3 regions of the Lysinibacillus sp. RS10 genome follow, and region 3 is predicted to be linked to each of the others. Evidence: a T-box and tRNA genes for the amino acid it is inferred to sense, from the RefSeq annotation. Region 3 holds a T-box; the other regions hold tRNA genes.

Region 1 (10,244 bases), 1.6 Mb from region 3:
AAAAGCTGGCTTTGCACATATTCAAGATCTAGCTGGCCAAATTCAAATTTACGTTCGTCAGGATCACGTTGGCGAAGAAGCGTATGAATTATTTAAACAAGCTGACCTTGGTGATATCGTAGGGATTCGTGGTAATGTTTTCCGAACACAAGTAGGAGAGCTTTCAGTAAAGGCTGAAGAGTTTACATTCCTATCAAAGGCTCTACGCCCTATGCCGGAAAAATTCCATGGCTTACAAGATGTTGAACAACGTTACCGTCAACGTTATTTAGATTTAATGACGAATGAGGATAGTAAAACTACATTCATTACACGTTCTAAAATTATCCGTGCTATTCGCAACTACTTAGATAATATAGGCTATTTAGAAGTTGAAACACCAATGCTTCATACAATTGCTGGTGGTGCAGCGGCTCGTCCATTTATTACACACCACAATGCACTTGATATGGAATTATACATGCGTATTGCTATTGAACTGCATTTGAAACGTCTAATCGTTGGTGGGCTTGAAAAAGTATATGAAATTGGTCGTGTTTTCCGAAATGAAGGGATCTCAACACGCCACAACCCTGAATTCACAATGATCGAGCTGTATGAAGCTTATGCAGACTACAAAGATATTATGTCTCTAACAGAAAACCTTATTGCCCATGTCGCTCAAGAAGTTCTTGGGACAACTACAGTTCAATATGGTGAAGATGAAATTAACCTTGCTGTAGGTTGGAAACGAGTTCATATGGTAGATGCAGTAAAAGAAGCTACAGGTGTAGACTTCTGGCAGCCTATGACAAAGGAACAAGCTCAAGCTCTTGCTAAAGAACATGGAGTAGAGGTTAAAGAAACACATGAGGTAGGACATATTATTAACGAGTTCTTCGAGCAAAAGATTGAGGAAACTCTTGTTCAGCCTACGTTTGTTTATGGTCATCCAGTAGAAATCTCACCTCTAGCAAAGAAAAATCCAGAGGACGAGCGTTTCACTGACCGTTTCGAACTATTTATCGTTCGACGTGAGCACGCAAATGCCTTTACAGAACTAAATGATCCTATCGACCAACGTGAACGTTTTGAAGCTCAGTTAGCTGAAAAAGCAGCTGGTAACGACGAAGCGCATGAAATGGACAATGATTTCATTGAAGCATTAGAATACGGTATGCCTCCAACAGGTGGGTTAGGTATTGGTATCGACCGTTTAATCATGCTTCTTACAAATTCACCTTCAATCCGTGACGTATTATTATTCCCAACAATGCGCCACATTACTAAATAAGTGTTTTTAAAGATGAATGAATATAGGTTATACTTTTAGGGTACTATGTTTTGCAGATAAAAAATAATAAATAGTAACAGAAGTTTTATTGGGGGCTTGTAATGAATTACAAAATCTTTAACAAACAAGTATTTGAACAGGCACAAGTACGTTCAGTTTCAGATGTTGTGTTAACTGAAGAAGAACTTGAAAACGGTATGAAGTTAGCGGTTTCTAAGGTAGATCCGACCCTTACTTTATATTTAGTAGATATTGACGGTCAGAAAAAATTCGACGTCCGTTGGGATGATTCTTCCGAAATTTTCAGTGGCTGGTATTCTGCGTGGGATAATTTCTCTTGGTGCCTAAGTATAGTTGAAAAACCAAATGATTAATGTAGTAGTCTCTTTAAGAAAAATGAATTGTTTCATTTGATAAGGGACAAACATGATAAGCAGGAGTCGAGGTGCAGGAGAAGCACTTTGGCTCCTGTTTTCTCTATTGAGTATTTGTTAGTGTAATGTGTAGATGACATAGATGCGTTCAAGATGTTTAGGAATAGCTGGCTGGCAACTTTGAGGCATTATTGAGGAAGGCTGAAGAATGAGTAGTTTAAAAAGGACTAGAGTTTAACTTCTTTCATTAAATGTTTTTTGTACCGAAAGCGTGGCGACAGGTATAGCAGTCTCCTGCCGCTATAGATGGTGAGATGAATGCGGTTTTAAGTCACTTTTCAGCGGGTATCCAAACACCCGCTGAAGTAGAGGAACTCAGGCTAAGAGCTTCACATCCTGTGAAAACGCCTGAGTGACCACCGTCGTGTTGTTGTTGCCACTGCCACTGCGCTTTCGCACAAAAAACATCTGCAGGCCTAAGCACAAAGCTGATTCCGGATGAAATTATCTGAGGTATAATTGATTTAGCTTGTTGAGATTTATGAGAAAGAGATGTATAGTAAAACAAATAAAGTAGTAGCTAGGAGATTATAAGAGTTGTTTATTACTCGAAAAAACACAAAATAGCTTACTAACTAATTATTTTTTTAAAAAGATAATTTTATAGCAAAAAAACACTTGCGGATGTAATGGAATCGTGATAAATTATTACTTGTCGTTAAGACGACGCAAGAACAAAAACGGATTCGAAAAAACATTTAAAAAAGATGTTGACATCGAAAACCGAGAATGATATTATATAAGAGTTGTCGCCTCTGAAACGGAGAAAAACTTCTGAAAAAGATGTTGACAACAAAAACAAGAAATGTTATGATATAAAAGTTGCTGAAATGAAACGGCAACGAAATGAACCTTGAAAACTGAACAAGCAAAACGTAATCAATAAAGTTTTTAGTAGCTAACCTCGAGTTAGTGAACGAAACAAAATTTTGGACATCAAACATGATGCCAGCAAAACAATTTGAGCTAATCAAATTTCTTTTTATGGAGAGTTTGATCCTGGCTCAGGACGAACGCTGGCGGCGTGCCTAATACATGCAAGTCGAGCGAACAGAGAAGGAGCTTGCTCCTTTGACGTTAGCGGCGGACGGGTGAGTAACACGTGGGCAACCTACCTTATAGTTTGGGATAACTCCGGGAAACCGGGGCTAATACCGAATAATCTATTTTACTTCATGGTGAAATACTGAAAGACGGTTTCGGCTGTCGCTATAAGATGGGCCCGCGGCGCATTAGCTAGTTGGTGAGGTAACGGCTCACCAAGGCGACGATGCGTAGCCGACCTGAGAGGGTGATCGGCCACACTGGGACTGAGACACGGCCCAGACTCCTACGGGAGGCAGCAGTAGGGAATCTTCCACAATGGGCGAAAGCCTGATGGAGCAACGCCGCGTGAGTGAAGAAGGTTTTCGGATCGTAAAACTCTGTTGTAAGGGAAGAACAAGTACAGTAGTAACTGGCTGTACCTTGACGGTACCTTATTAGAAAGCCACGGCTAACTACGTGCCAGCAGCCGCGGTAATACGTAGGTGGCAAGCGTTGTCCGGAATTATTGGGCGTAAAGCGCGCGCAGGCGGTCCTTTAAGTCTGATGTGAAAGCCCACGGCTCAACCGTGGAGGGTCATTGGAAACTGGGGGACTTGAGTGCAGAAGAGGAAAGTGGAATTCCAAGTGTAGCGGTGAAATGCGTAGAGATTTGGAGGAACACCAGTGGCGAAGGCGACTTTCTGGTCTGTAACTGACGCTGAGGCGCGAAAGCGTGGGGAGCAAACAGGATTAGATACCCTGGTAGTCCACGCCGTAAACGATGAGTGCTAAGTGTTAGGGGGTTTCCGCCCCTTAGTGCTGCAGCTAACGCATTAAGCACTCCGCCTGGGGAGTACGGTCGCAAGACTGAAACTCAAAGGAATTGACGGGGGCCCGCACAAGCGGTGGAGCATGTGGTTTAATTCGAAGCAACGCGAAGAACCTTACCAGGTCTTGACATCCCGTTGACCACTGTAGAGATATAGTTTTCCCTTCGGGGACAACGGTGACAGGTGGTGCATGGTTGTCGTCAGCTCGTGTCGTGAGATGTTGGGTTAAGTCCCGCAACGAGCGCAACCCTTGATCTTAGTTGCCATCATTTAGTTGGGCACTCTAAGGTGACTGCCGGTGACAAACCGGAGGAAGGTGGGGATGACGTCAAATCATCATGCCCCTTATGACCTGGGCTACACACGTGCTACAATGGACGATACAAACGGTTGCCAACTCGCGAGAGGGAGCTAATCCGATAAAGTCGTTCTCAGTTCGGATTGTAGGCTGCAACTCGCCTACATGAAGCCGGAATCGCTAGTAATCGCGGATCAGCATGCCGCGGTGAATACGTTCCCGGGCCTTGTACACACCGCCCGTCACACCACGAGAGTTTGTAACACCCGAAGTCGGTGGGGTAACCTTTTGGAGCCAGCCGCCGAAGGTGGGATAGATGATTGGGGTGAAGTCGTAACAAGGTAGCCGTATCGGAAGGTGCGGCTGGATCACCTCCTTTCTAAGGATATTTTCGGAATACAAACCTAGGGTTTGTAAGATTACGTTTTGCGTTCAGTTTTGAAGGTTCATTCTTCTGAATGAAATACTTCAAAACTTGTTCTTTGAAAACTGGATAAAACGACATTGAAATTGTAACAAACACATTTATTTTTTAAGTTTTTTATAGGCTTAATAACTTGGTTAAGTTATTAAGGGCGCACGGCGAATGCCTTGGCACTAGGAGCCGAAGAAGGACGGCACTAACACCGATATGCTTCGGGGAGCTGTAAGTGAGCTTTGATCCGGAGATTTCCGAATGGGGGAACCCACTACGTTTAATCGCGTAGTATCTTGACGTGAATTCATAGCGTCTTGAAGGCAGACCCAGGGAACTGAAACATCTAAGTACCTGGAGGAAGAGAAAGAAAAATCGATTCCCTGAGTAGCGGCGAGCGAAACGGGAAGAGCCCAAACCAAGAGGCTTGCCTCTTGGGGTTGTAGGACACTCAATACGGAGTTACAAAAGAGCGAGTTAGATGAAGCGACTTGGAAAGGTCCGCCAGAGCAGGTAAAAGCCCTGTAGTCGAAAGTTCGTTCTCTCCTGAGTGGATCCTGAGTACGGCGGAACACGTGAAATTCCGTCGGAATCCGGGAGGACCATCTCCCAAGGCTAAATACTACCTAGTGACCGATAGTGAACCAGTACCGTGAGGGAAAGGTGAAAAGCACCCCGGAAGGGGAGTGAAAGAGATCCTGAAACCGTGTGCCTACAAGTAGTTAGAGCCCGTTAATGGGTGATAGCGTGCCTTTTGTAGAATGAACCGGCGAGTTACGATTACGTGCGAGGTTAAGCTTTAGAAGGCGGAGCCGCAGCGAAAGCGAGTCTGAATAGGGCGAATTAGTACGTGGTCGTAGACCCGAAACCAGGTGATCTACCCATGTCCAGGGTGAAGGTGAGGTAACACTTACTGGAGGCCCGAACCCACGCACGTTGAAAAGTGCGGGGATGAGGTGTGGGTAGCGGAGAAATTCCAATCGAACTTGGAGATAGCTGGTTCTCTCCGAAATAGCTTTAGGGCTAGCCTCGTGATGAGAATACTGGAGGTAGAGCACTGTTTGGACTAGGGGGCCATCCCGGTTTACCGAATTCAGACAAACTCCGAATGCCAGATATTTATACACGGGAGTCAGACTGCGAGTGATAAGATCCGTAGTCAAAAGGGAAACAGCCCAGACCACCAGCTAAGGTCCCAAAGTAATCGTTAAGTGGAAAAGGATGTGGCGTTGCACAGACAACCAGGATGTTGGCTTAGAAGCAGCCATCATTTAAAGAGTGCGTAATAGCTCACTGGTCGAGTGACGCTGCGCCGAAAATGTATCGGGGCTAAACGATTCACCGAAGCTGTGGATTGACATCTACGATGTCAGTGGTAGGAGAGCGTTCTAAGTGCGTTGAAGTCAGACCGGAAGGACTGGTGGAGCGCTTAGAAGTGAGAATGCCGGTATGAGTAGCGAAAGACGGGTGAGAATCCCGTCCACCGTATGACTAAGGTTTCCTGAGGAAGGCTCGTCCGCTCAGGGTTAGTCGGGACCTAAGCCGAGGCCGATAGGCGTAGGCGATGGACAACAGGTTGATATTCCTGTACCACCTCCTCACCGTTTGAGAAATGGGGGGACGCAGTAGGATAGGGTAAGCGCGCCGTTGGTTGTGCGCGTCCAAGCAGTAAGGCGTGTGTGTAGGCAAATCCGCACACTGTAACGTTGAGCTGTGATGGCGAGTCCGTATGGACGAAGTTCCTGATTTCACACTGCCAAGAAAAGCCTCTATCGAGGTGAGAGGTGCCCGTACCGCAAACCGACACAGGTAGTCGAGGAGAGAATCCTAAGGTGTGCGAGAGAACTCTCGTTAAGGAACTCGGCAAAATGACCCCGTAACTTCGGGAGAAGGGGTGCTCTTGAGCGTGCAAGCGCATGAGAGCCGCAGTGAATAGGCCCAGGCGACTGTTTAGCAAAAACACAGGTCTCTGCAAAACCGTAAGGTGACGTATAGGGGCTGACGCCTGCCCGGTGCTGGAAGGTTAAGAGGAGTGGTTAGCGCAAGCGAAGCTGCGAATTGAAGCCCCAGTAAACGGCGGCCGTAACTATAACGGTCCTAAGGTAGCGAAATTCCTTGTCGGGTAAGTTCCGACCCGCACGAAAGGCGTAACGATCTGGGCACTGTCTCAACGAGAGACTCGGTGAAATTATAGTACCTGTGAAGATGCAGGTTACCCGCGACAGGACGGAAAGACCCCGTGGAGCTTTACTGTAGCCTGATATTGAATTTTGGTACAACTTGTACAGGATAGGTAGGAGCCAGAGATCTCGGAGCGCCAGCTTCGAAGGAGGCGTCGGTGGGATACTACCCTGGTTGTATTGAAATTCTAACCCATGCCCCTTAGCGGGGCAGGAGACAGTGTCAGGCGGACAGTTTGACTGGGGCGGTCGCCTCCTAAAAGGTAACGGAGGCGCCCAAAGGTTCCCTCAGAATGGTTGGAAATCATTCGTAGAGTGTAAAGGCACAAGGGAGCTTGACTGCGAGACCTACAAGTCGAGCAGGGTCGAAAGACGGGCTTAGTGATCCGGTGGTTCCGCATGGAAGGGCCATCGCTCAACGGATAAAAGCTACCCCGGGGATAACAGGCTTATCTCCCCCAAGAGTCCACATCGACGGGGAGGTTTGGCACCTCGATGTCGGCTCATCGCATCCTGGGGCTGTAGTCGGTCCCAAGGGTTGGGCTGTTCGCCCATTAAAGCGGTACGCGAGCTGGGTTCAGAACGTCGTGAGACAGTTCGGTCCCTATCCGTCGTGGGCGTAGGAAATTTGAGAGGAGCTGTCCTTAGTACGAGAGGACCGGGATGGACACACCGCTGGTGTACCAGTTGTCTTGCCAAAGGCATCGCTGGGTAGCTATGTGTGGACGGGATAAGTGCTGAAAGCATCTAAGCATGAAGCCCCCCTCAAGATGAGATTTCCCATTACGCAAGTAAGTAAGATCCCTCAAAGACGATGAGGTAGATAGGTTCGAGGTGGAAGTGTGGTGACACATGGAGCTGACGAATACTAATCGATCGAGGACTTAACCAAAATGTTTGAAACATTCAATGCACGTTTATCCAGTTTTGAAAGAACAAGAAAGTTTTTAAAAAAAGCTTGCAATTATAACAAAATGTGTTATAATAAATCTTGTCTTTAAAATAGTCTAGTGATGATGGCAAAGAGGTCACACCCGTTCCCATACCGAACACGGAAGTTAAGCTCTTTAGCGCCGATGGTAGTTGGGGGCTTCCCCCTGTGAGAGTAGGACGTCGCTAGGCATTATACCCAGGAGGATTAGCTCAGCTGGGAGAGCACCTGCCTTACAAGCAGGGGGTCGGCGGTTCGAGCCCGTCATCCTCCACCATTTGCCGGTGTAGCTCAGTTGGTAGAGCAACTGACTTGTAATCAGTAGGTCGTGGGTTCGACTCCTATCGCCGGCACCATAGTTTTGAGCCATTAGCTCAGTTGGTAGAGCATCTGACTTTTAATCAGAGGGTCGAAGGTTCGAGTCCTTCATGGCTCACCATTTAAATTGCCAACAAAATATGCGGGTGTGGCGGAATTGGCAGACGCACTAGACTTAGGATCTAGCGCCGCAAGGCGTGGGGGTTCGACTCCCTTCACCCGCACCATTTTTTAAGAATTTCATAATTGCCAGGATAAATAAATCTTATGCACATGCGGAAGTAGTTCAGTGGTAGAACACCACCTTGCCAAGGTGGGGGTCGCGAGTTCGAACCTCGTCTTCCGCTCCAAATGTGCCGGGGTGGCGGAACTGGCAGACGCACAGGACTTAAAATCCTGCGGTAGGTGACTACCGTGCCGGTTCGATTCCGGCCCTCGGCACCATTTTATTTTTATAATTAGCGCCCGTAGCTCAATTGGATAGAGCGTCTGACTACGGATCAGAAGGTTGTGGGTTCGACTCCTGCCGGGCGCGCCAATAAAACAAACGGAATGTAGCTCAGCTTGGTAGAGCACTTGGTTTGGGACCAAGGGGTCGTAGGTTCGAATCCTGTCATTCCGACCATTTTTTCTTAAATTTAGGGGCCTTAGCTCAGCTGGGAGAGCGCCTGCCTTGCACGCAGGAGGTCAGCGGTTCGATCCCGCTAGGCTCCACCAATTAAAATAAATGAACCTTGAAAACTGAACAAGCAAAACGTAATCAATAAAGTTTTAAGTAGCTATCCTTGAGTTAGTGAACGAAACAAATTTTGGACATCAAACATGATGCCAGCAAAACAATTTGAGCTAATCAAATTTCTTTTTATGGAGAGTTTGATCCTGGCTCAGGACGAACGCTGGCGGCGTGCCTAATACATGCAAGTCGAGCGAACAGAGAAGGAGCTTGCTCCTTTGACGTTAGCGGCGGACGGGTGAGTAACACGTGGGCAACCTACCTTATAGTTTGGGATAACTCCGGGAAACCGGGGCTAATACCGAATAATCTATTTTACTTCATGGTGAAATACTGAAAGACGGTTTCGGCTGTCGCTATAAGATGGGCCCGCGGCGCATTAGCTAGTTGGTGAGGTAACGGCTCACCAAGGCGACGATGCGTAGCCGACCTGAGAGGGTGATCGGCCACACTGGGACTGAGACACGGCCCAGACTCCTACGGGAGGCAGCAGTAGGGAATCTTCCACAATGGGCGAAAGCCTGATGGAGCAACGCCGCGTGAGTGAAGAAGGTTTTCGGATCGTAAAACTCTGTTGTAAGGGAAGAACAAGTACAGTAGTAACTGGCTGTACCTTGACGGTACCTTATTAGAAAGCCACGGCTAACTACGTGCCAGCAGCCGCGGTAATACGTAGGTGGCAAGCGTTGTCCGGAATTATTGGGCGTAAAGCGCGCGCAGGCGGTCCTTTAAGTCTGATGTGAAAGCCCACGGCTCAACCGTGGAGGGTCATTGGAAACTGGGGGACTTGAGTGCAGAAGAGGAAAGTGGAATTCCAAGTGTAGCGGTGAAATGCGTAGAGATTTGGAGGAACACCAGTGGCGAAGGCGACTTTCTGGTCTGTAACTGACGCTGAGGCGCGAAAGCGTGGGGAGCAAACAGGATTAGATACCCTGGTAGTCCACGCCGTAAACGATGAGTGCTAAGTGTTAGGGGGTTTCCGCCCCTTAGTGCTGCAGCTAACGCATTAAGCACTCCGCCTGGGGAGTACGGTCGCAAGACTGAAACTCAAAGGAATTGACGGGGGCCCGCACAAGCGGTGGAGCATGTGGTTTAATTCGAAGCAACGCGAAGAACCTTACCAGGTCTTGACATCCCGTTGACCACTGTAGAGATATAGTTTTCCCTTCGGGGACAACGGTGACAGGTGGTGCATGGTTGTCGTCAGCTCGTGTCGTGAGATGTTGGGTTAAGTCCCGCAACGAGCGCAACCCTTGATCTTAGTTGCCATCATTTAGTTGGGCACTCTAAGGTGACTGCCGGTGACAAACCGGAGGAAGGTGGGGATGACGTCAAATCATCATGCCCCTTATGACCTGGGCTACACACGTGCTACAATGGACGATACAAACGGTTGCCAACTCGCGAGAGGGAGCTAATCCGATAAAGTCGTTCTCAGTTCGGATTGTAGGCTGCAACTCGCCTACATGAAGCCGGAATCGCTAGTAATCGCGGATCAGCATGCCGCGGTGAATACGTTCCCGGGCCTTGTACACACCGCCCGTCACACCACGAGAGTTTGTAACACCCGAAGTCGGTGGGGTAACCTTTTGGAGCCAGCCGCCGAAGGTGGGATAGATGATTGGGGTGAAGTCGTAACAAGGTAGCCGTATCGGAAGGTGCGGCTGGATCACCTCCTTTCTAAGGATATTTTCGGAATACAAACCTAGGGTTTGTAAGATTACGTTTTGCGTTCAGTTTTGAAGGTTTATAAAAAAATAAAACTTCTAAGAGGGCCTATAGCTCAGCTGGTTAGAGCGCACGCCT
Region 2 (10,244 bases), 1.3 Mb from region 3:
TTAGCCTGAGTACCTCGTTTTCGTTAGTGTTTCAAATTCGAAAATGAATACCCTTACCGATAGAGAACGAAATCTCTACTGAATCAAAATAAAATTATAGTCAGTTATTGTTTAAGAATCAACATCTTCTGTTTTCTCTGTAGTCGTGTTGTCCTCAGAATGGTCGTTAGATTCCTCTGAAGGAGGCGACGGATTAGGATTAGGATCAGGCTTAGCATCAGGCTTACTATCAGGATTAGTATCGGGCTTAGCATCAGGTGTAGGTGCAGGAGTCGTTGTTGTAGTCGTTGTTTTTTCCTGCTCTACCTTGGTAATATCTGCTTTCACTTTAATTTTTGAAGCAGAACCACTTGTGACACCTTCTGGTAATTTTACATCAAATTCATAAGTTTTTGATTCTGTAATTTTTGATAGATCCACCTCTATTGGTATGGCCGTTAAAGTATCTATGATAGATTTTCTACCATACACTTTCACCGTTGTAGGATTAAATGTTAATTTGTTGACGATAATACCGTCCGCCACTTTCCCTACTTCTTTAAGCACAACGGGCAGCTCTCTGCTGTATGCTCCAATATCTACTTGTACCTTCACAGTTTCTGGTTCAATCTTCACATCTAACTTATTTAAATCACGATCGAGTACTTTAACTGTCGCTACCTGTGAGAACGGTTCTTTCATGCCTTTCTCACCCGTTACAGTAGCTTTTACATAACTAATGTTTTCAATAACACTTTTGGGACCTGTAACATACACCGTAGCTGGATTAGCAGTCATGCCTTCTAATATATAGCCTTGTTCAATTAAACGATTATTCATCTCAGGGTCAACACGAAATTCCTGCGTGACCTTTTCCTCAATACTTATCTTTACAGTCGCTGGGTCTAATGTAACTTGCAACTTATCAGAAATATTCTCGTACTTCAGCGCTACGGTGTGTTCACCAATCAGTAGTTTACTTAAATCTACGAATACGGAGAAATCCTTCGATGTCTGTGCTTGTATAACAAGTGGCATCGGTCCTTTTATTGTAACATCCACGGTCTTTGGTATCCCTGTAACAATTAGGTTCTTATCGTCATAAAAAACATCTACTGGTACATCGCGAATTACCGTTGTTTGCTCACTTGTTATTGTTTTACTTAAAGGAGATAATTCAGTACGAACGGAGAAAAATAACAAACAAGCTAGAATTAATGCGATGATTCGTAATACCCAAGGGCTATCCATCATTTTATCCATTCTTTTTCCCCCTCCAAGTCAACTTAGAGGCTGCATTTGATTCTTGTGTTGCTCCGAACCACATCTTACGTAACAGCCCTTCGAATTCCTCTAGAGAAAGATTTCGGTGTAGATTCCCATTCAGTGTAATACTGATGGCACCAGTTTCCTCTGATACGACAATAGTAATGGCATCTGTCACTTCACTTAAGCCAAGTGCAGCACGGTGGCGTGTCCCAAGCTCTTTTGAGATAAACGGGCTTTCAGAAAGCGGTAAATAACAGCCTGCTGCCGTTACTTTATCTTTCTGCATAATAACCGCTCCATCATGAAGTGGTGTATTAGGTATAAAAATGTTGATCAGTAACTCTGATGAAATTTCAGCATTTAGACCTATGCCTGTTTCGATATATTCATTTAGACCAGTTTCCTTCTCAATAGAAATTAACGCCCCAATACGACGTTTGGCCATATAACTAACAGATTTCTTCATGGCCTCAATAAGTCTGGTTTGCTCTTCCTCCACTTGACTAGTTGAACGTTGGAATAACTTACCTCGACCAATTTGTTCAAGACCACGTCTTATTTCAGGTTGGAAAATGATAATAATCGCCAAGAAACCGAACTCGATGACTTGATTTAGCATCCAACCTAAAGTTTGTAACCCTAAATAATCAGTAGCGATGCGCGCAATAATAATCACGAAAATTCCTTTTAATAATTGGACAGCCTTCGTACCTTTAATGAGGGTTAAAATTTTATAAACAACGTACCAAACAAGCAGTACATCTATGAAGTTAATAACAATATTCACGGGTGTTAAATCTGTGAATTGTTCGATAATTTGCATGTGGCATCCCCCACTTTTCATTGCGAATACATACACATTTTAGTATAGCACATCCTTAACAAATGTAACTTTTTTCAAATAAAAAGTCTACTCAAAAGAGTAGACCTTTCAGCCTCTCACGTGCACTATCTTTTAGGACGTATAGAGTGTTATTTAGTTTCTTGGTTCTCTTCGAATGTTATGGCATCCTTTACTGAATTTTTGATCGTATACCAGAGCCATTCGAATGCTTCGTCAATTTCCTCTATTTTACCTGAAACAACTGCTGAAGATGCCATATACTGTCCGTTAATAACTGTGACATTGCCATCCACTTCCCCTTCAACAATTAAATCACCATTTTTAACAACAATGTCGCCTTTTACAACTTCTCCCTCCGGCACAATAACCGTCTGCCCTTCAACAACTAGGTTTGGTTGTTTGGTCACGGAGAAATGCTGGTCATCCATAAAATTACCAAGTAAAGTTGCACTCATGAATAAACAAAAAACTGCTGCTGCCACAAAGAACGGATGCCGGCGAATCCATTTTTGTATGCCTACACGACTTTTGGGTTTCGGTAAACGAGCCATCACAGCTTTTTCAAAATGCGGAGGTGCTGTAATATGGGAAGCACTCTTCACAAAAGCGATTGTTTCACTCAATTCCTGCATCAATTGTTTACAATCACTGCATGTATGCAAATGTTGTTTTAACTCTTGCTCATGCTCACGACTAATGTCACCATCTAAATAATCATGCATATAGTCTATAATATGCTCTGGACAAGTATTCATGACGCTTCCCCTCCTACAGATTGTTTAATTGCTTACGTAATGCTTCACGTCCGCGGTGAATTCTCGTTTTCACCGTTCCAAGAGGCATATCTAAAATCTCACTAATTTCCTGCAACGATAATTCTTCAATATATTTCAATACTATAACTGAACGGTATTTATCCGGCAAACATCCAATCTCATATTGAATGCGATCTTGTAATTCCATTTGCTCTACCTGTTCCTCTGGTAGCTGATCATCTGCTGCGATTTGCGAATACATATCAAGCCCTTCTGTACCAGCTACTTCCGCATCTAAATAATAATCCGGCTTTTTCTTCCGGATGCGGTCTATACAGAGATTTGTCGCTATACGATAAAGCCACGTCGAAAATTTTCTTTTCTGATCAAAAGTATGCAAGTTCATATAGGCACGAACAAACGCTTCCTGTGCAATATCCTCAGATTCTTGCTTGTTTGCTAACATCCTATAGCATACTTGGTACAGTTTGTGCTGATAGAGACTCACAATATCGGCAAATGCGTTTTGATCGCCTTTAAGCACTTGTTTTATTTTCTTGTTTACGAACGCATCCATTGTGTTGATTTCTCCACCTTTACAACTGTCTTATACTATACGACCCATCTATAAGAAAAGTTTCATTTTGTTATTAATTATATCAAAAGATTTTTATACATTGTGGCAATAGGCAAATTTTTGTTAAATTTCTTTAAACTAGTGTTTCACCAAATAAAGAACCCATTAATGCAACAGCAACATCTGCTGTTCTATTCTTTTCATCTAAAATTGGATTAACCTCAACAAATTCAGCAGAAGTTAGCATACCTGATTCCTGAATCATTTCCATCGCTAAATGACTTTCTCGATACGTAATACCACCAGGTACAGGTGTCCCCACTCCTGGCGTATAAAGTGGATCTAACCCATCTAAATCGAGTGATAAATGCAAACCATCTACATCGCGCTCTCTTAAATAGGCCAGAGCATCTTCTATTACACGCGTCATACCAAGACGATCTATCTCATGCATTGAGTACACCTTGATTCCTTGTTGACGAATCAATTCACGCTCTCCTGGATCTACAGAACGTGCCCCGATAATAATAACGTTTTCAGGTTTAATTTTTGGCGCATAATTACGAATTTGCACTAAGCGTTCATGACCTAGCCCAATGCTAACAGCTAACGGCATACCATGTATATTACCAGACGGTGTCGTTTCAGGAGTGTTTAAATCAGCATGTGCATCAAACCAGATAACACCTAAGTTTTTGTAATGCTCGCCAAGCCCTGCAAGTGTACCAATAGCAATACTATGATCACCACCAAATACAAGTGGAAACTCCTTCTGTTCCAGTGCTTCATTTACATTGTTTGCTAAAGATGTACTTACATCAATAACTTCCTCTAAATTTAATAGTTGTTTATCGACAATAGGACCTTCTTGTTTCTGACTAACACGTATATCCCCTTTATCATGTACATCATGACCAATTGCCTCTAAGCGTTCTACAACACCTGCGTAGCGGATAGCACTTGGTCCCATATCTACTCCTCTACGTGTTTGCCCATAATCAGTAGGCACACCAATAATAGAAATATTTAATTTATTCATCTTTTCATACCCCCTTTTAGTTGTAAGACTATTGTAAAGCCTACATCCACCTTGGCTCAACCCAACATTTTTTCGCATATTTATACAACCAAAAATACTAAAATCTATTCTTCATTAAAAAGTTTGTTGTCATGAAAGCATATGGCGCCAAGGAAGGTGAGTAGCTACTGTCACTTTGTTGTCGTCACAGAGCAAAGCTTTCTAGAGGAATAGCCGTGAGATCTCAGACACCGCAGGAGCGATGTATGAGCAACAAGGAGGCTTTAGACTATGTTCGTAGAAAGCGCTCTACCGGAGTGGAATGTGCAGTTACGTACATATTTCGATGAAGAGCCAGAAAAAGAACATAAAAAAAAATCTCCTACTGTTTTCAGTAAGAGATTAGTATCTGTAGTTAATGTAACACTTTTGAATAAGTTTTATTCTATAAAAAAGTGAGCCATGAAGGACTCGAACCTTCGACCCTCTGATTAAAAGTCAGATGCTCTACCAACTGAGCTAATGGCTCATAAAAGAAGAAATGGCTGGGGTACTAGGATTCGAACCTAGGCATGACGGAATCAAAATCCGTTGCCTTACCGCTTGGCTATACCCCAATCATTTATAAAAACTGGTGGAGGGGGACGGATTCGAACCGCCGAACCCTAAGGAGCGGATTTACAGTCCGCCGCGTTTAGCCACTTCGCTACCCCTCCGAAATAACACATTATGGTGGAGGATGACGGGCTCGAACCGCCGACCCTCTGCTTGTAAGGCAGATGCTCTCCCAGCTGAGCTAATCCTCCATAGAAACAGGTGTTTATTTCTTAACAGTTTATTTTCTTTTTAAGCCTTCGCATTACTACAAAGCTTTTAAAATGGTGACCCCTACGGGATTCGAACCCGTGTTACCGCCGTGAAAGGGCGGTGTCTTAACCACTTGACCAAGGGGCCATTTTTCAATGTCTCAAACAAGACAATATTTATTCTAACACTATTTGTTTTTTATTGCAACACTTTTTTAAATTTTTCTTATGTATAAGATTATCATAAAAATGAGCAAAAAAATGGCTCCGAAGGCAGGACTCGAACCTGCGACAACCTGATTAACAGTCAGGTGCTACTACCAACTGAGCTACTTCGGAACAATAGTATTCAATTTGGTTTTTAAAACCTCTTAAGTACATTTATTATTATAGCAAGCACACTAAATTATGCAATACTTTTTGTGAAAATTTTAATATTTTTTGTCGAAGCTTTCCTGGACATTAACTAATACCATAATAGTTCTCTATTAAATCTAATATTTCTATCTTATGTATAAAATATTCTTGCTGTATATTATTGTAATTGTTAAAATGAGAATAGTTTTATGAATTTTCTATTAAATTTGTTTGGGGGAGGAATGTTCACATGGTAACAAACGATTTAATTGCACCAGAATTTTATAATATTACAGAGGAGTTAGAGAAATTTTCCCAGGATAGTGACCGTCAAGCAATACGATGGCTAAACACTCAACAAGAGCGCCGGACAATTTCCTATGTTGAGCTTGTACAAAAAATGAATCAATACGCGCATGCCTTTACGAAGAAGGGGCTTCAAAAAGGAGATCGCGTATTAGTTATTATTCCACGTCTGCCTGAGGCTTACTTTGTCTTCCTTGGCTGTCTAAAAGCTGGAATTGTTCCTATTTCATGTTCAGAAATGTTACGTGCAAGTGATTTAGAGTATCGTATGGAGCACTCTTCTGCAAGTGCCGTAATTGCCTATGAAGCGTTCACTGGTGAGGTTGATCGTATTACATCTTCAGTAGAAGCTTTAAATAATAAATTGATTATAGGTTCTGCTACAGGTGATTGGACATCTTTAGATGAATTGGCTAGTACACAGCCAGATACATTTACAGCAGCTGCTACTAAACGAGATGATATGGCATTCCTTTCTTATACATCTGGTACGACCGGCAAACCAAAAGGAGCTGTTCATTCGCATGGTTGGGGATATGCACATATTAGAACAGCTGCTTCTCAATGGCTTTGTGTACGCGAAGGTGATTTAGTATGGGCTACAGCAGCTCCAGGGTGGCAAAAATGGATTTGGAGCCCATTTTTATCCACAATTATGTTGGGCGCAACTGCCTTTGTCTATCACGGAGGATTTGATCCAAAAACATACCTTCAGCTAATTCAAGATGAGAAGGTCAATGTATTATGCTGTACTCCAACAGAATATCGAATTATGGCGAAGCTTGATAATTTAAAAGACTATAATCTATCTTCTCTACGTAGTGCCGTTTCTGCTGGTGAGCCATTAAATCGACCAGTCATCGAAACATTTAAGAACAACTTTGGTCTTAAAGTGCGCGATGGCTATGGCCAAACGGAAAATACTTTATTAATCGGCACACTTGAAAACACTGAGTTACGTCCGGGGTCAATGGGTGTTCCTACCCCAGGCAATATTGTCCGTATTATAGATCATGAAGGCAACGAGGTACCGATTGGAGAGGTTGGAGATATCGCAATACACAAATCATCTCCTGCTCTATTTAAAGAGTACTATCGCGAGCCTGAACGCACACAAGCTGCCTTCCGTGGCGATTGGTATATTACCGGTGACCAAGCAAAATGTGATGAAGATGGTTACTTCTGGTTTGAAGGTCGAGGAGATGACATTATTATTTCATCAGGCTATACAATTGGTCCATTCGAAGTAGAGGATGCTTTAAATAAACATGAAGCTGTACAAGAATGTGCTGTTGTTGCAGCACCAGATGAAATTAGAGGACATATTGTTAAAGCCTTCGTCATCTTACGAGAAGGCTTCAGAGATCGAGATGAGGACGAGTTAACAAAAGAGCTACAGGAGCACGTTAAAGTATTAACAGCTCCTTATAAATATCCTCGTAGTATTGTCTTTATCGATGAACTACCAAAAACAACTTCTGGCAAGATTCGTCGTATAGAGTTACGAGCAGCAACTGTATAAAATAATAAAGGAGACATTTCACCAATCACTCGGTTGAAATGTCTCCTTCTTCTTTTGAACATAAAAAAAGCCACTACTGATTTTATCAGCAGCGACTTTTTGCGCCTAGCGACGTCCTACTCTCACAGGGGGAAGCCCCCAACTACCATCGGCGCTAAAGAGCTTAACTTCCGTGTTCGGTATGGGAACGGGTGTGACCTCTTTGCCATCATCACTAGACTATTTTCGATCTCCAATACACGGCGTATTACTGCGTCAGCTTCTCTCGCTCAATCGGTCACGTACAGAGGTACGCTCGCTCATTCACTCGTTTGCTTCCTTGTACTACTTGTGTCTTGAAGCTCTCTTCGGCTTTCAATATACATCGTATCTTGAAACCCTTATATGAAAGGTTTTGTTCTTTCAAAACTGGATAAACGGTGCATTGAATGTTTCAAACATTTTGGTTAAGTCCTCGATCGATTAGTATTCGTCAGCTCCATGTGTCACCACACTTCCACCTCGAACCTATCTACCTCATCGTCTTTGAGGGATCTTACTTACTTGCGTAATGGGAAATCTCATCTTGAGGGGGGCTTCATGCTTAGATGCTTTCAGCACTTATCCCGTCCACACATAGCTACCCAGCGATGCCTTTGGCAAGACAACTGGTACACCAGCGGTGTGTCCATCCCGGTCCTCTCGTACTAAGGACAGCTCCTCTCAAATTTCCTACGCCCACGACGGATAGGGACCGAACTGTCTCACGACGTTCTGAACCCAGCTCGCGTACCGCTTTAATGGGCGAACAGCCCAACCCTTGGGACCGACTACAGCCCCAGGATGCGATGAGCCGACATCGAGGTGCCAAACCTCCCCGTCGATGTGGACTCTTGGGGGAGATAAGCCTGTTATCCCCGGGGTAGCTTTTATCCGTTGAGCGATGGCCCTTCCATGCGGAACCACCGGATCACTAAGCCCGTCTTTCGACCCTGCTCGACTTGTAGGTCTCGCAGTCAAGCTCCCTTGTGCCTTTACACTCTACGAATGATTTCCAACCATTCTGAGGGAACCTTTGGGCGCCTCCGTTACCTTTTAGGAGGCGACCGCCCCAGTCAAACTGTCCGCCTGACACTGTCTCCTGCCCCGCTAAGGGGCATGGGTTAGAATTTCAATACAACCAGGGTAGTATCCCACCGACGCCTCCTTCGAAGCTGGCGCTCCGAGATCTCTGGCTCCTACCTATCCTGTACAAGTTGTACCAAAATTCAATATCAGGCTACAGTAAAGCTCCACGGGGTCTTTCCGTCCTGTCGCGGGTAACCTGCATCTTCACAGGTACTATAATTTCACCGAGTCTCTCGTTGAGACAGTGCCCAGATCGTTACGCCTTTCGTGCGGGTCGGAACTTACCCGACAAGGAATTTCGCTACCTTAGGACCGTTATAGTTACGGCCGCCGTTTACTGGGGCTTCAATTCGCAGCTTCGCTTGCGCTAACCACTCCTCTTAACCTTCCAGCACCGGGCAGGCGTCAGCCCCTATACGTCACCTTACGGTTTTGCAGAGACCTGTGTTTTTGCTAAACAGTCGCCTGGGCCTATTCACTGCGGCTCTCATGCGCTTGCACGCTCAAGAGCACCCCTTCTCCCGAAGTTACGGGGTCATTTTGCCGAGTTCCTTAACGAGAGTTCTCTCGCACACCTTAGGATTCTCTCCTCGACTACCTGTGTCGGTTTGCGGTACGGGCACCTCTCACCTCGATAGAGGCTTTTCTTGGCAGTGTGAAATCAGGAACTTCGTCCATACGGACTCGCCATCACAGCTCAACGTTACAGTGTGCGGATTTGCCTACACACACGCCTTACTGCTTGGACGCGCACAACCAACGGCGCGCTTACCCTATCCTACTGCGTCCCCCCATTTCTCAAACGGTGAGGAGGTGGTACAGGAATATCAACCTGTTGTCCATCGCCTACGCCTATCGGCCTCGGCTTAGGTCCCGACTAACCCTGAGCGGACGAGCCTTCCTCAGGAAACCTTAGTCATACGGTGGACGGGATTCTCACCCGTCTTTCGCTACTCATACCGGCATTCTCACTTCTAAGCGCTCCACCAGTCCTTCCGGTCTGACTTCAACGCACTTAGAACGCTCTCCTACCACTGACATCGTAGATGTCAATCCACAGCTTCGGTGAATCGTTTAGCCCCGATACATTTTCGGCGCAGCGTCACTCGACCAGTGAGCTATTACGCACTCTTTAAATGATGGCTGCTTCTAAGCCAACATCCTGGTTGTCTGTGCAACGCCACATCCTTTTCCACTTAACGATTACTTTGGGACCTTAGCTGGTGGTCTGGGCTGTTTCCCTTTTGACTACGGATCTTATCACTCGCAGTCTGACTCCCGTGTATAAATATCTGGCATTCGGAGTTTGTCTGAATTCGGTAAACCGGGATGGCCCCCTAGTCCAAACAGTGCTCTACCTCCAGTATTCTCATCACGAGGCTAGCCCTAAAGCTATTTCGGAGAGAACCAGCTATCTCCAAGTTCGATTGGAATTTCTCCGCTACCCACACCTCATCCCCGCACTTTTCAACGTGCGTGGGTTCGGGCCTCCAGTAAGTGTTACCTCACCTTCACCCTGGACATGGGTAGATCACCTGGTTTCGGGTCTACGACCACGTACTAATTCGCCCTATTCAGACTCGCTTTCGCTGCGGCTCCGCCTTCTAAAGCTTAACCTCGCACGTAATCGTAACTCGCCGGTTCATTCTACAAAAGGCACGCTATCACCCATTAACGGGCTCTAACTACTTGTAGGCACACGGT
Region 3 (10,244 bases):
AACATTTGTCTCCTCGACAAATGTTGTTTCATTACCGTCAGGCTCAATAATGGCAACAGCTGTCATGACCGCATGATGCTTGCCTGATAAACGTAATAAGTGAGAAATTGCCTCCTCACGATCTTTTGGTTTATGAAGTAGCTTATTATCATAAACAACAATAGTGTCTGCCCCAATAATCGTTGCATTTGGCGCTTTTTTTGCCACATCCCTTGTTTTTAATAGAGCTACACCTTTTACATAATCTTGCATTGTAGTTGCCTGGACACTTGTCTCTTCTACTTCACTGGTGATTATGTCAAATGGAAGTGATAGCATTGCGAGCAATTCCTTTCGTCTAGGTGAAGCAGAAGCAAGCACTAGCTTGTGATTTGTATTAAACATTATCTGACCATTCCTCCTTATTAGTTATCATAACGGAGAATTTAGGTTTTGAAAATTTTCAAAAAATCAAGATAATGCTTATTTCGCCATCTTTCATGCTTAAAATTTCACTTGAAGACAAGTATTTTTCGATTTGTAATGGGCAAAAACATGTAAACGAATGATGCTAATATCGTTTGAAATTGAAGAGGCTGCCGCACCAATAGATTGCCAATCAGCAGGCAGTGTAGAATCCTTCGAATTATTCTTAAAATTTAATTTTGTTGCCTTTTTGTCAGCTAGCACAGATGGTAGCTCTGCAATCGTTGCCTCCTTACAGCTGTCACTACTTACACTAAATGCTTTTTTAAATGTGGGAGGATCTTTTAAAAAGACAAGCTGACTTTCATCGGTTACCATACTTGTCCAAACGTAAAATTTCCCATCAACCTCGACAATGGCACTCTCTTTTAATGAAGGGTGTTCAGATACAAACGAACTTGCACTTTCATAATTTGAATACACCCCTGCTTGACTTGCAAAAAACATAGTTCCATCCATTGCTCCACCTGCTGTCGGAATTGTTTCTGCGTCTGTATTTTTATTATTACTATTACTGGCTATATCGCTGCCATTATTTTTCAAAGAAAATTGAGTGCTCGCTTGAAGAACACCTAAAAAAATAGCTACTCCTAAAAGCCCGACTACTCCTCCAATAAACATCGCTCGAAATATTTGTTTTTTCATGACCTGACTGACAATTTTCATTCTTCCATCACCTCTTCCTTCACGTATCAAAGCCTATCTATAAAAAGACAAGACTGTTTATGACTACAATTTGATATAAGTATATGTATAAAAGTATGTGTAAATGCTAATTTACTTCATTTTGATTTAGTAGTGGTTTTTGAGGTTTATCATAAAAATTAAATATTTTGTATCCAAATTTTTTACCATCGAATCCCCTTTTTACGAAACATAAACTAGATAAAACCATTTATAGCCTCTTTAATGAAAAACGGGCAAGTCACAAAACAACCATTAGCTTTCACCAAGAAAAACTCTCCAATCAAAACTAATAGAAGAAATAGAAATATATTAGGAAAAAGTGCTTGAGGAAATCCGAGAGAGGATATCAGAATTTTAATAGTAATAGGAGGATTATAATGAATCCTATTTGTCACAATGACCTTGGAATAACTAATCTGCAAAAAAGCCCTACCGTTCACACAATATAAAAGAAAATCAGGGCCTCACTTTATAATGAGAACCTGATTTTCACTAGAAATTACATATTATACACTTTTTAATCTACTACGTACTTCAGTTAATAAATACAACGAACCCGATACAATAGTTCTCGACTTACTTTCTGACTGTCGTTGTAAAAATTGAACATAATCTTCTAACACTGCTTTATGAGAGGCATTGGACAGCTCAAGCATTTTTTGAGCAGCCATCGCACGAGAATTACTGAAATCAACAAAGTAAAAATAATCACTTACCTGCTCAAACTGAAGCAATATCTCTTTTACAGCTTTATCAGCAAGAATGCCAATGACAAAAGAAATCTGCTCTTCTGGGAACTCATGTTTTATCGTTTCTATTAATTTCTCAGCACTTGCTGGATTATGAGCACCGTCTAAAAAAATATAAGGCAAAATTTCTTCAAAGCGTCCTAAAATGGTTGCGTTTTTCACAGCTTTTTGAATAGCCTCTTTACTAATTTGTATCCTAAATGTGGTTGCCACTTCAAAAAAGGCTGTAATAGCAAGTGCCATGTTATTCGCCTGATGTGCTCCCTTCATTGTGCGTAGGAGCTTTGTAATACGGAAGCCATTATCATTATGCACATAACTCTCTCCATCATTCCTCTGCTCCACATAAAACTGATGATTTAACTCAAAAACGGATGAATGTATTTTTTTAGCTTCCTGATAAACTATATTCTTTGCCTCTAACGGCAACTCACCGATAATAACTGGTCGATCTGGCTTAATAATTCCAGCTTTATGGCGGGCAATACTTTCAATTGTATCTCCTAAAAAATTCGTATGCTCTAATGCGATACTTGGGATGATTGACACAATTGGTGTAACCACATTTGTACTATCAAGTAAGCCCCCCATACCTGCTTCAATAAGGGCAATATCTACATTACTCGCAACAAAATGTAAAAATGTTGCAACAGTTAAAAGTTCAAAATCTGTTAATTTTCCACTAAGTCCAGCTGCCTGCATTTGTTGGAATACCCGATTCATTTCCGCTTCCGTAATTGCTCGGCCCTCTACTTGAATTTGGTCATGTACGTCCAAAATACAAGGAGACATAAATTTACCAACACGTAAGCCATGTTCTTTGGCGATTGATTCTAGGAATGTAAGAGTCGAACCTTTACCATTAGTCCCTGCCAAATGCACGACTCGCAATTTTTTCTCTGGATTACCTACTCGTGCCAATGCCTCTTCAATTGCAGTTAGACCAGGTTTAATAACATCATCGCTCAAAACATTCCATTTTTCCTTATAGCTATTAAATTTTGGGATCATCGTTGTTCCCCCTGTAGCCATTGTCGTATTTCAGCTATGAAATACAATGAACCTGTAATGACTATAATATCCTCATCATTTCTTTGATGTAGCACTGTTTGAACCATTTCACGCCAATCCACACTAGACGATTTGTTCGTATTTGTAGATAATGAAGCTAATTTATCAGCAAGCATAGCATTCGGCAGTTCAATTTGTGTAAATGCTATTGATGTAGCAATACTATCCATTAAAGCAATACTATTCGCATGATCTTTATCTGACAATGCTGCATATATAAATCGATAATTTTGATGTGGATATACCGTTTTAAGTGTTTGAATTAGTGCAGCAGTTCCTTCTGAATTATGCGCTCCATCTAGTACTATATTATCAGGCAATTGCTCAAAACGTCCTGCCCACTGAGCGATCGCCAATGCTTGACGAATTGACTCATCTGAAATGTCAATTGCTCCATTCTCTCTTAACACGAGGATAGCTGTAATCGCTAGACTTGCATTATCTATCTGATGTGGCCCGGCCATTTTTACTGGGACATCTACCATCTCCACATTTACTTTTTGGTAATTAAAGAGCTGTATGTTAGCACTTTGCACAATGTTTTCAACCGTAAAATCTTTTCCTAAAACAAAGCATGGCGCATGTTGCTCATTTGCTATCTCCCGGATAACAGTAAGTGCCTCTTCACTTTTAACCCCGACAACAACTGGTACACTTTCTTTAATAATTCCTGCCTTTTCAAACGCTACCTTTGCTAATGTATCTCCTAAAAACGCAGTATGTTCTAGTGAAATCGTTGTAATAATTGAAATAAGTGGCGTAATGACATTCGTAGCATCTAAACGTCCACCAAGTCCTGTTTCAATCAGTGCAATATCCACTTCTTCATCCGCCAAGTATTGGAACATAATAAGTGTTACGACTTCAAAAAAGCTTGGAAATTCACCTTTATAATGTGTCTCAATAATAATAGAAACTTTGTTCATATAATGTAAAAATTGCGCATCAGAAATTGGAGTTCCATTAATAGTTATTCGTTCATTGACACACTCTAAATGAGGTGAAGTAAAGGCACCAACTTTGTAGCCAGCATGTTGTAGCATTTCTCTTAGTGCATTCACTGTTGAACCCTTACCATTTGAACCCGCTAAATGAATAGCGCGTAGCTTGTCCTGTGGTTTACCTAGAATCTCCAGTACCTCTCGCATCAATACGAGTGGTGCCCGTTTATGATCAACTGCCTTTAACGTAAAAATAAAATCTGTACATTCTTTCATCGATTTAAACAAAAGAAACACTCCCTCTTACTACAATATCTCTATTTTAGTACAAGTGATGCCCAATACACATACATTTCGAAAAAACTCTTGTTTACCTACACCATTTCACTGAATTTTGAGGCGGACGCCTTGTACCTGCCGCCTAGCTTTTAAAAATACATTATTCTGGTTCATCACCAAAACGTGTGGTTGATTTCCGTTCCGACTGGGCGCTTTCCTGTGGGCGTCCGATGAGCCGCTTGGGCCTACACGATGTAGGTCACGAAGGCGTTATCACAGGACGTGATGCTTTTAGCCTTCGTTCCTCTATTTGCTCGCTCCAGGGTCTCGGGCCAACACGATGTTGGTCACGAAGGCGTTATCACAGGACGTGATGGTTTTAGCCTTCGTTCCTCTATTCGCTGATCCCCAAGGAGTCACCCAGCCTCCACTCCAATCAACTTATTTACATAGTATATGTTTTAACAAATGTCATCCACAACTTTTGGTGATGAGCCATTATTCTATAAAATCTATATATTTTTTCCTAATATAATGCATATCTTTTGGTGCATATAAAAACAGCGGATGACTTTTCGTCATCCGCTGTTTCCTATTTACATATTTTTTAGTTCTTCTAAACGTTTTAATACAATCGCATGTTTACTTTCGTAATCGGCTAATTTTTCACGTTCAGCATTAACTAATGCTTCTGGCGCTTTGGATACGAATTTCTCATTCGATAATTTACCAGTAACAAGCTTCACTTCTTTTGCCCATTTTTCTAATTCTTTTTCAAGACGAGCAATTTCTTCTTCTAGGTTAATAAGTCCAACAAGTGGTAGGAATAGCTCCGCTCCAGTTACTACTGCTGTCATAGACTGACTAGGGGCCTCTAAACTTTCTCCAATTGTTAGTGACTCTGGATTACAGAATTTTTCTAAATATGCTTTATTTGCTTCAAGTACTGTAACCGTTACTGCATCTTTTGCTGAAATATATAGCGGTACTTTTTTGCTCATTGGTGTATTAACTTCCGCACGAATATTACGTACTGAACGTATAATATCCATTAGGAGCTTCATATTGTCTGCTTCCTCTGTAAAATGAAGATCCGCACGTACTGTTGGCCACGCTGCCACTGTAATTGATTCACCTTCATGTGGTAAGTGTTGCCAGATTTCTTCCGTAATGAACGGCATTAATGGATGTAATAGACGCATCGTTTGGTCTAACACGTAAGCTAAAATAGAACGAGTCGTTTTCTTAGCTGCTTCATCTTCACCATTTAACGGTAATTTCGCCATTTCAATATACCAAGAACAGAAATCATCCCAAATAAAGTTATACAGCTCGCGGCCAACTTCGCCAAATTCGTAGCGCTCTGCAAGTGATGTTACACGCTCAATTGTTTCATTTAGGCGAGTTAGAATCCATTTATCGGCAACTGATTTTTCACCAGTTAAGTCAATTTCATCATATGTCATACCTTCCATGTTCATTAAAGCGAAACGAGAGGCATTCCAAATCTTATTAGAGAAGTTCCATACAGCTTCTACTTTTTCAGTTGTATAGCGTAAATCTTGACCAGGTGATGATCCAGTAGCTAAGAAGTAACGTAATGAATCGGCACCGTATTGATCAATAACGTCCATAGGGTCTACACCATTGCCAAGTGATTTACTCATCTTGCGTCCTTCACCATCACGTACTAAACCGTGAATTAATACATCTTTGAATGGGCGCTGACCTGTAAATTCAAGACCTTGGAAAATCATTCGAGATACCCAGAAGAAAATAATATCATAACCAGTTACAAGTGTGCTTGTTGGATAGTAACGTTTATATTCTTCATTTGCTTCATCTGGCCAACCCATTGTTGAAAATGGCCATAATGCTGAAGAGAACCATGTATCTAATACATCTTCATCTTGTGTCCAATTCTCTGCATCTGCTGGCGCTTCTTTTCCTACGTAAATCTCACCTGTTTCATTGTGATACCATGCTGGGATTTGATGACCCCACCATAATTGGCGAGAGATACACCAGTCACGGATATTTTCCATCCAGCGAGAATATGTGTTTTCAAAACGAGATGGTACGAAGTTTACTTTTCCTTCTTCATCTTGTTGAAGCGCAAGTGAAGCATCAGCAAGTGGTTGCATTTTTACGAACCATTGTGCTGAAAGATACGGCTCTACAACGGCACCAGAACGTTCAGAGTGACCTACTGAATGGGTATGTTCTTCAATGCGAATAAGCACGCCTGCCTCTTGTAGATCAGCTACAATTTGCTTACGGCATTCAAAACGGTCCATACCATTATACTTGCCAGCAAGCTCGTTCATTGTACCATCTTCATGCATTACAAGAATGCGTTCTAAGTTGTGTCGGTTCCCAACCTCAAAGTCGTTTGGATCATGTGCCGGTGTCATTTTTACAACTCCAGTACCAAATTCCATATCTACGTAGTCATCTGCTACGATAGGGATTTCACGACCAACAATTGGTAAAATAACGGTTTTACCAATTAAGTGTTGATAACGCTCATCATTCGGGTGAACTGCTACTCCCGAGTCACCTAGCATTGTTTCAGGGCGTGTTGTCGCTACTTCCACAAATCCTGAGCCATCAGCTAATGGGTATTTCATGTGATAGAAAGCACCTTGAACATCGTGATAGATAACTTCAATATCTGATAACGCTGTTTTCGCAGCAGGGTCCCAGTTAATAATACGTTCACCACGATAGATTAAACCTTTTTCATATAATTGAATGAACACGGTTTTAACTGCATCAGAAAGACCTTGATCAAGTGTGAAACGCTCACGAGAATAATCTAATGCAAGGCCAAGCTTCGCCCATTGGTCGCGAATATGACTAGCGTACTCTTCTTTCCATTCCCATGTTTTTTCGAGGAATTTTTCACGACCTAAATCATAACGTGTAATATTATCTTCACGCAGTTTAGCCTCTACTTTTGCTTGTGTCGCTATACCTGCATGGTCCATTCCAGGTAACCAAAGTGCATCATACCCTTGCATGCGCTTCATACGAATTAAAATATCTTGTAATGTTGTATCCCAAGCATGACCAAGATGTAGTTTACCTGTTACATTCGGTGGTGGAATAACGATTGAATAAGGTTCCTTTTCACTCGTAGGCTGTGCCTCGAAAAATTTCCCTTGTAACCACCATTCATAACGACCCGCTTCAATGGACAGCGGATCATATTTTGTTGGCATTGAGATGTTTTCTGTCATTTTGACTCCTCCTGTTGATTCATTAGTTTTACCGATGTGAGATCGTACCAATCATTCTGTTTTATGTCTCATACCGAGGCACATTGACCAGAAGATTTAATGAAAATAAAAAAAACTCCTAACGTCTAAAAAGGACGAAGGAGTTTAAATTCGCGGTACCACCTTTAATTCCAGCAGAGGCGAATTAAGCAGTCACTTTACACACATTTCATCAGGAAATAGCATGCACTACTTTGCTTAAGCCTTTTACTACTGGCTCTCAATTCGGTAACGGTGTTTAACCGGCTTTAACTACTGTTAGTTCACTAAAGCTGCTCGAGGGCTACATTCAATTAGGTACATATAGAAACTTTTCAGCTACCGTTTCCTCTCTGAAAATGTACTATTAATTTACTCTTCCCTGTCATAGCATCTATATTCGACTTTTTCACATTGTACCGCAGAATCGTACAATTTTTCAAGTGATTTAGTCATTTTTTAGGAAGCACTACAAAGTAAGTAGAGAAGGAAGTGAAAATTCAAATGCGACGACGTAAGTATAATCCTTGGCTTTTACCACCATGGCTACGACAAGTTCGTTTTTATTGTAGAACGATAATCATGCCAATTTGCGCTTTTCAATTTATACGTGTCATCATCATTCCAACATCCGGTGATTTCATCATCCTATTGCTCCTGCTACTTCTATGCTATTTACTTTTGAATGATATTATTTAAAACACGAACCTTTAGCGGCGTATAGTCTTCCGTTAAATCCCAAATCATTGATGGAACTTCATGCCATGAGCTAGACTCACGAACTACAATATGACTTGAGGATTCTCTCAACACGGTTTTTTGCTCAACTGATGTAGTTTTTTCTTTTTTGGCTGAAGCTACTATAGCTTCAGACTTTTCCTTTTGTGCTGAAAATGTTACAGCTTTTGATTTTTCTTCTTGTATCGAAGTAACTACAGCGGCAGGTTGTTTTACTGGCGCTGGTTCTTCTACAAGTGCAACCTTCTCTATTTGGGCTGAAGCATTTACAGCGATCGACTGTTCTTCTAAAACATGAGCTTTTTCAAATGTTTGCTCAGGCTCATTAAAAATACTTGTAACCGTCCATTCGAGCTGACACATTTGATTAGTCAGTGTAGGTCGAACATCCTTGACCATTAAATCTTCAATAGCAGAATCCCTAGGTAAATCCACATTTAAAGGAACTGCATACTCAAAATAACCAGTATCTCCTTGAATATCAAGTGCATCAATTTGTACTAATTCTTCATCATCCATGAAAGCTTGCATGTCTCGAAAATCAAAGCGAACATGTGCGGTGATGTGATAAATACCCATTAATCGTAGTGAATCTTCTAGCTGCATTGTCTGCCACCTTGGCTTAATTTGCACAGCTGCTATTTCTGTTGGGCAGCCATAACCAGGAAAACAGAAAGTTTCACTCATATTCCAAGTTTTGTGTTCGATAATAATCCCTCCCCTTGCATCATATGAAGCTTCGGAGATTAATATGCTATAAGATAGTAAATAAGGGTACTGATGATAAAGAAGGTTTTTCGACGCTCATCCCTTCTTGATAACTAATATAATAGCTTACAAAAGTTCACGTAGAAATTTTTATTTTTGCATTAAAAATGGCATACTAGAAAATACTTCTAGCATGCCATTTTACTGTTGGTTTAACAGCTTTATTATACATTCACCAATTTAATTTTATTTGCTACACGATCTGTTAACATTTGTGTTGCTTTTGGTACGATTGGCTTAAAGATTGGGTTTAAAACAGGACCAGCTAATCCTCCTGCCTTTACTTCTAAATAGCCTGTCATTTTTGTATGATCTGCATCAATACTTTCTGCAAGGAAATAACCGTTCCCTGAAAAGTTATCAGAAAGTCCTTTTAATTCGAAAGTTACTTTCGAAGGTGCTAACCATTCTAAAATAGTAATCTCTACTTCAACTGTTTTTTTCAGAACACCGACGTTACCTTTAAACGTCCATGTTGAATGTTTTTCATCAATCATTTCATGTGCATTATAACCTGGGACAAGCTTTGCCCATTTTTCCATATCACTGACGAAATCCCATACATTTTCAATTCCTACGGGTACTTCGACTATGTGTGTGCCTGTTGCCATATCAATTCACTACTTTCTTTTATGAATAGATATATTATAAACGATTTCGCCCACAATTTGGCTATGCTGAAAGTTTTAATTTTGACAAAAAAATTATTTCAGTAATAACGATTATCTTCCCATTCACAAAAATCGAAAAAGCTATTTAAGATAAAGCCTTAGCTGTATTAAAGTGAGACCTTGAGTTGTTGCTCTCTATTTACATTCTACTTTCACGTAGAGGAAGGTTTAGACTTCATCGTCCCGCCCTGCTGTAACAGTAAATCTTTCTTGTTAGTCATACCTGTTCATATTACCCAATATTTATAAATGTAGTATACTAGAATGAAATGTCCGATTATTCAGTCATTAAAACGACGCAGCAATTCAGTTTAAGAAAAATGTTTTAGCTTGTTCAACTATTGGGCAAAATTATGTAGTTTAATGCTCTATAAGTATTAAAAGGCGCAAGCTGAATAGAGATAAATGGAGGGAAATATAGTGAAAAAACAACGTTCAAACAAAATATCAATTTTATTCGAGTTGATTTTTTATGCAGTATTACCTTATGTTATATGGAATCTTGGTAGAGAGCCTTTAGGTGATTATACAGCAATGCTGATTTCAACCATTCCTGGAATTGTTTATACCATTTACCGTTTTATTTTAGATAAGCAATTTAACATTACAGGCTTA

The links. The T-box of region 3 lies ahead of ACB089_RS06745 (valine--tRNA ligase). A T-box ahead of a tRNA ligase gene usually reads a tRNA of that ligase, here a tRNA-Val.
Region 1: it encodes a tRNA-Val, which carries the amino acid that the T-box ahead of ACB089_RS06745 (valine--tRNA ligase) is inferred to sense. The anticodon was not compared.
Region 2: it encodes a tRNA-Val, which carries the amino acid that the T-box ahead of ACB089_RS06745 (valine--tRNA ligase) is inferred to sense. The anticodon was not compared.

The regions. Positions count from the first base shown of each region.
Region 1 is NZ_CP167122.1:4,857,371-4,867,614, reverse strand. Features, by position in the region: gene lysS (lysine--tRNA ligase) at 1-1,273, shown strand, start outside; gene ACB089_RS24260 (hypothetical protein) at 1,375-1,647, shown strand; rRNA gene ACB089_RS24255 (16S ribosomal RNA) at 2,689-4,240, shown strand; rRNA gene ACB089_RS24250 (23S ribosomal RNA) at 4,421-7,348, shown strand; rRNA gene rrf (5S ribosomal RNA) at 7,463-7,578, shown strand; tRNA gene ACB089_RS24240 (tRNA-Val) at 7,589-7,664, shown strand; tRNA gene ACB089_RS24235 (tRNA-Thr) at 7,668-7,743, shown strand; tRNA gene ACB089_RS24230 (tRNA-Lys) at 7,751-7,826, shown strand; tRNA gene ACB089_RS24225 (tRNA-Leu) at 7,848-7,932, shown strand; tRNA gene ACB089_RS24220 (tRNA-Gly) at 7,981-8,055, shown strand; tRNA gene ACB089_RS24215 (tRNA-Leu) at 8,061-8,149, shown strand; tRNA gene ACB089_RS24210 (tRNA-Arg) at 8,167-8,243, shown strand; tRNA gene ACB089_RS24205 (tRNA-Pro) at 8,254-8,330, shown strand; tRNA gene ACB089_RS24200 (tRNA-Ala) at 8,347-8,422, shown strand; rRNA gene ACB089_RS24195 (16S ribosomal RNA) at 8,567-10,118, shown strand; tRNA gene ACB089_RS24190 (tRNA-Ile) at 10,211-10,244, shown strand, end outside.
Region 2 is NZ_CP167122.1:49,959-60,202, reverse strand. Features, by position in the region: gene ACB089_RS00415 (YbbR-like domain-containing protein) at 112-1,242, opposite strand; gene cdaA (diadenylate cyclase CdaA) at 1,235-2,071, opposite strand; gene ACB089_RS00405 (zf-HC2 domain-containing protein) at 2,221-2,847, opposite strand; gene sigW (RNA polymerase sigma factor SigW) at 2,861-3,424, opposite strand; gene rocF (arginase) at 3,558-4,463, opposite strand; gene ACB089_RS00390 (hypothetical protein) at 4,734-4,901, shown strand; tRNA gene ACB089_RS00385 (tRNA-Lys) at 4,899-4,971, opposite strand; tRNA gene ACB089_RS00380 (tRNA-Gln) at 4,985-5,059, opposite strand; tRNA gene ACB089_RS00375 (tRNA-Tyr) at 5,075-5,158, opposite strand; tRNA gene ACB089_RS00370 (tRNA-Val) at 5,173-5,248, opposite strand; tRNA gene ACB089_RS00365 (tRNA-Glu) at 5,322-5,396, opposite strand; tRNA gene ACB089_RS00360 (tRNA-Asn) at 5,511-5,587, opposite strand; gene mbcS (acyl-CoA synthetase MbcS) at 5,856-7,433, shown strand; rRNA gene rrf (5S ribosomal RNA) at 7,537-7,652, opposite strand; rRNA gene ACB089_RS00345 (23S ribosomal RNA) at 7,876-10,244, opposite strand, start outside.
Region 3 is NZ_CP167122.1:1,331,256-1,341,499, reverse strand. Features, by position in the region: gene ACB089_RS06765 (Maf family protein) at 1-384, opposite strand, end outside; gene ACB089_RS06760 (hypothetical protein) at 484-1,131, opposite strand; gene ACB089_RS06755 (bifunctional folylpolyglutamate synthase/dihydrofolate synthase) at 1,659-2,912, opposite strand; gene ACB089_RS06750 (bifunctional folylpolyglutamate synthase/dihydrofolate synthase) at 2,909-4,201, opposite strand; gene ACB089_RS06745 (valine--tRNA ligase) at 4,789-7,434, opposite strand; T-box leader at 7,562-7,850, opposite strand; gene ACB089_RS06740 (valyl-tRNA synthetase) at 8,128-8,796, opposite strand; gene ACB089_RS06735 (CoxG family protein) at 9,123-9,569, opposite strand; gene ACB089_RS06730 (VC0807 family protein) at 10,050-10,244, shown strand, end outside.